DNA from 2 places in the Undibacterium sp. 5I2 genome. Region 1 is predicted to be linked to the other one. Evidence: riboswitches for the same ligand, from Rfam matches in the RefSeq annotation. Region 1 holds a riboswitch; the other holds the start of a gene.
The links. A riboswitch is a leader RNA that binds a small molecule or an ion and turns the genes downstream of it on or off. The one in region 1 is predicted to bind thiamine pyrophosphate.

Region 1 (2,481 bases):
CCAGCGCTTGGTAAATCGGCACGGTACCGATAGGTACCGGCGAATTGCGGATGATCCATTCACGCGTTTCATGAATGTGCTTGCCGGTGGACAGATCCATCACATTGTCACCACCCCAGCGTATCGCCCAAGTCATTTTTTCCACTTCTTCACCAATGGAAGAAGTGAGGGCAGAATTACCGATATTGGCATTAATTTTAACGAGGAAATTGCGGCCGATGATCATCGGTTCGCTTTCCGGATGGTTGATATTATTCGGAATAATCGCACGGCCGCGGGCGATTTCAGAGCGCACGAATTCCGGCGTAATTTCCGCCGGAATAGCAGCACCGAAGGATTGCCCCGGATGTTGCCGCCCCATCAATTCAGCGAGCTTATTACCTAGCGGTCCGGACGCCTGCAACTCGGCCAGATACTGGCGCCGATTGAGATTTTCACGAATCGCCACGAATTCCATTTCCGGCGTGATGATGCCTTGACGGGCATAGTGCATTTGGCTGACATTTTTTCCCGCCAAAGCACGCCGCGGCTGCCTTTGCAAATTGAAACGCAAGGCTGCCAATTGTGGATCATTCAGGCGTGCCACGCCGTATTCGGAACTTGGTCCGCTCAAGGTTTCGCTGTCATTGCGCTCGGCAATCCAGGCTGCGCGCAGCGCCGGCAAGCCTGAGCGTATATCGATGGCAATCGCCGGATCGGTATAGGGGCCGGAAGTATCGTAGACGTAAATCGGTGGATTTTTTTCCGAGCCGAACATGGCCGGCGTATCGGACTGGGTAATTTGGCGCATCGGTACGCGCAGGTCGGGGCGGCTGCCGGTTAAATAGATTTTGCGAGAATTCGGTAAGGGCTGAATCGCCGCTTGGTCGACCGTCGCGGTGGCAGATGAAAATTGAGAGTGGTCATTCATTTTTGGCTCCGTTTGCTTGTTGGCATGGAGCCAGCAAAGGAGGTTCTGGGCGACCGTCAAGCACGTGTTACCAATGCGTGCGTTCGCTTACAGCGGCTTCCCTTCGCTGGCATTATCCAGATCAGGTTCGAGGGTATTTCTCACCCGACATCAGCATGATGTCAGGACCCCTAGCATTGTTGAAATTCAAACCGCCCAGTACGGACTGGTCTGTCACAACAGAGCGCATTATAGCCGCAATTAGAAACAATAGCGCAAATGTGCCAGGCCCTTGTTTGCCTCAGGCGCTTTTTATTTGTGCCAAATCGAGCTTCATCGGCCCGGCGACTTCCACGAGTTCGAGCATGCCGGCCGCCACCGCCGCCGCCAAATCTTCTTCCAACAGTGGCAACACGATGGCGGCCGGCTGCAGCAAGGCCGTTACCCCATACGCGCGATTACGGCCGTTGGCTTTGCCCAAATACAGCGCCATATCGGCAATCTGCAAGGCTTTTTGCCAACCGAACAAGTTTTCATCGACATCAGAAAATGGCAGTAAAATAAACCCAGCCGTCAGCGTCACCTGAAGTTGCCGCTCACTAACGCAGATCGTTTCGGCCCCGACCGAGTACAAGACTCGCTCGACCAAACCGGCTATCTGTGCCGGGTTCGATTTCGGTGAAAATACCAGAAACTCTTCTCCTCCCCAACGCAAAATCATATCCGTATCGCGCACCGCCTTGCGCAAACGTGCCGCCACTTCGATTAATACCGTGTCCCCAGCGGCATGGCCGAGGCTGTCATTAATTTGCTTGAAGTGATCGATATCGAGCAAAATCAAACAAGCCGGATAATCGTCGCTGCCGTCACGCCGCTCGGCTTGAGCCTCGGCCACACGGAGCTTCATCATTTCCAAGAATGCGCGGCGGTTATGCAAGCCGGTCAGCGGATCACGAATGGCATGAAATTCCAGCTGAGTATTGGCTTCACGCAATTGCTTATTGATACGCTGCACGCGCCGATACAGTAAAAATCCACAGCAAGCGACCAGCACCATCAAAGCGGCGGCCAGCAAAGCGACCAGTTGTTGCAAGCGATGGTTACGGATATCGGCGTCCTTCAAAGCATTTTCTTTCGCCAGCAATTGAATCTGCTTTTGCCGCTGCTCGGCATTGAACGACTCTTGCAAGCTGGCCACTGCTTTCGAGCGGTCGGCACGAAATAATTCATCACTGAGTGCTTGTTGCTGGCGCAAGCGCGCCAGCGCTTCGCGATACATGCCGGCTTTTTCATAGGTACCGGCCAATTCACCGAGCAAAGACTCGGCATCGGTTTTCAAATCGGCGGCAAGAAATGCTTGCACGACCGCGTTGATCAATTCCACCCCCTGCTCGACTTTGCCTTGCCCAGCCAGAGCGAAGCCGAGGTTAGCTTTGGCTACGGCAATCATGTGCGAATCACCGATAGTTTCGGCTTTCGGCAGACTCTTGCGGGCATACAATTCGGCATTTTTGTAATCGGCCAACACCAGATAGTAATCACTGATATTGAGGAGGCTCATCACTTCCAACGAAGCCATGCCGGCTTCACGC
Region 2 (2,481 bases), on a different contig from region 1:
CCGCGGCGCTGGCGCTCCAGTCATCGTTGAAACGGTATTCAAAACGTGCGCCGAGGTTGCTGTCGCGCGTATCGACCGGTTTGGCCCAAGCTTGGTTATTGAGCATCGTGTCGGCACGGATACCTTGCGGCAGATTAGTCCCATTGGTCAATTGGAAACCCGGCACCGAAAGCTGAGATTTGTGCTGGTAATCGACGTCAAGTTGCAGCAATGCTTGGCGCGACAAATGCCAGTCGAATGCTGCCGAGAAAAATTGGCGTTCGCCGTTCGCGCCTTTCACATACGAGCGCAGGCGTTCCTCGGCGACATTGAAGCGGTAGCCGAATTGGCCATTGCCAAACATGCCACCGAGGTCAGCCGCACCATAGAGTGTGCCGCGTTCCGATATTTCGGTGTTGATGGTGCGTAAATCGCTCGTGGTCGGCCGCTTGGTGACGTAATTGAGTATACCGCCCGGTGTCGCCAAGCCCGATTGGAAACCGGACAAGCCCTTGAGTATCTCGACTCTTTCCTTGTTTTCCAAGGGGATCGAGGCATCACCCGGAATCGCAAAGCCATCTTTGCGGTAACTGCTCTCATTGTTGAGTGCAAAGCCGCGTATCGAAAATTGCTCGGCATAGCCGATCGCATTGTAGGCCTCATTGACGCTGGCATCGTACTTCATGAGGTCGGTGCTTTGTCGTACTTGCCAATCTTGCATTTTCTGGGCTGACCAAGCATTGATTGAAAACGGTACTTCTAACGCGGGTGTGTCGAGGTAGCCGCCGCCATAGCTATTGTCGGCTACCGCTGCCTTGTTGCCGCTGATGGTGACGGCTGCCACACCAGCATTGTCGGCTGCCAGCGCCTGCGGTGCCAATGACCAAGCCTCAAGGATGGAGAAGGCCAGCACAGAGCGGCGCAGCAGACGGGACGACAAGGGAATGGGGGGGAACATGGTGTTTGGCTCTCAAGGCGGTAATGACCGGCGTGGGAGCAGACAAAGCAGGGGGAGACTTTGCGCTTCCCTTCGCTGGCATTATCCAGATCAGGTAGAAGGGACTCTCTCACCCGGAAAATACTCCAGGACCCCTAGCGAAGCGCGACTTTACCATAAAAAGGAGGAGCTTGCCTGATTCCAGGCTACTCCCCCTGATTGCCTTGTCAGCGTGTTGCGCTGCGCCAACCTACCCATAAACCTTCGGCTGAAAAGATCAGCAGTCCTAACCAAATGGCGGCAAAGCCGAGCAATTTATGCGGATCGAGCACTTCGTGGAAGACCAAAATAGCCAACAAAAGCTGTACCGAGGGAGCGATGTATTGCAAAAACCCAAGTGTGGTCATCGGCAAGCGGCGCGCACCGGCGGCAAACAAGAGCAGCGGAATGGCCGTGACCGGCCCGGCCAGCACCAGTAACAGGCTGACCTCGGTGCTGCTGCTCAGTAGCGCATTCTGACCATGCCAAGTCAGCCACGCCAGATAGGCGATGGCAAATGGGAACAGCAAGGCCGTTTCCAGCGACAAGCCTTCGAGTGCACCGAGTGGCGCGGTTTTACGCAGCAAGCCATAGGTGCCGAAGGTGGCTGCCAACACCAGTGCCACCCAAGGTAGATGACCGGTTTGCAGCGTCATCCAACACACACCGACGGCAGCTAAGGCGATGGCGATCCATTGGCCGGTGCGCAGTCTTTCCTTGAGAAACACCGAACCGATCAAAATATTCACTAGAGGCGTCATGAAATACCCGAGGCTGGTATCGATGACGCGGCCATCATTGATGGCCCAGATATACACAAACCAGTTACTCGACAAAAATAGTGCGCTGAAAATAAAGCGCGCGATCAAGCGCGGCTGGCGTCGCGCCTCATCGATCCAACTCCATTGGCGGCGTGCGGCCAACACCATCATTAAGAACAGCAAGGACCAAATCATGCGGTTCAATAAAATTTCCAGCGAAGGCACGGTGTGCAGTAATTTGAAAAATACTGGGAATAAACCCCACAGCGTGTAAGCCGAGCCGGCCAAGAGTATGCCTTTACGCATTTTTGCTTTCTGAAAAAAAGGAGTGTTGTAGCTTGCGGGGTAAGGTCGCTGAGAGCGGTCGTATTGTGCTCGGAAGGAGAGCTGGCTATGGTTTGCGTACTTGAGCGATCTCTTTGCACAGCGCCTCAGTACCGTCGAGAATACGGGGACCGGCACGATTGAGCCAGTCGGCCTTGATGGCCACCAAATGATTCTTGCGTACCGCTTGCAAGACCGGCAATGTGCGCCACTGCATCAGACTGTCGGTATTGTCGGCACCGGTGACGATCATCGCCGGATCGGCAGCCAGCACGGCCTCGGTCGTGATGGTCGGACTGGTTTCCTTGAGCAGGCCGAAAGGATTTTTTCCGCCGCATAAACGAATCGCGGCAGAAATCAGGTGCTCGTCATTCAGAGTCATTAACGGTTGCTTCCAGACTTGATACAACACCGTCAGCGGCGGCGTTGAAGCCGGTTGGC

Region 2: linked by a shared signal. The riboswitch ahead of QN359_RS12725 (TonB-dependent siderophore receptor) and the one ahead of thiC (phosphomethylpyrimidine synthase ThiC) in region 1 are both predicted to bind thiamine pyrophosphate.

What each region holds. Positions count from the first base shown of each region.
Region 1 covers NZ_JASJVS010000011.1:27,424-29,904, reverse strand. The annotation lists gene thiC (phosphomethylpyrimidine synthase ThiC) at 1-910, opposite strand, end outside; TPP riboswitch at 992-1,092, opposite strand; gene QN359_RS06020 (diguanylate cyclase) at 1,191-2,481, opposite strand, start outside.
Region 2 covers NZ_JASJVS010000034.1:9,911-12,391, reverse strand. The annotation lists gene QN359_RS12725 (TonB-dependent siderophore receptor) at 1-937, opposite strand, end outside; TPP riboswitch at 988-1,083, opposite strand; gene rarD (EamA family transporter RarD) at 1,144-2,022, opposite strand; gene QN359_RS12715 (cobalamin-binding protein) at 2,108-2,481, opposite strand, start outside.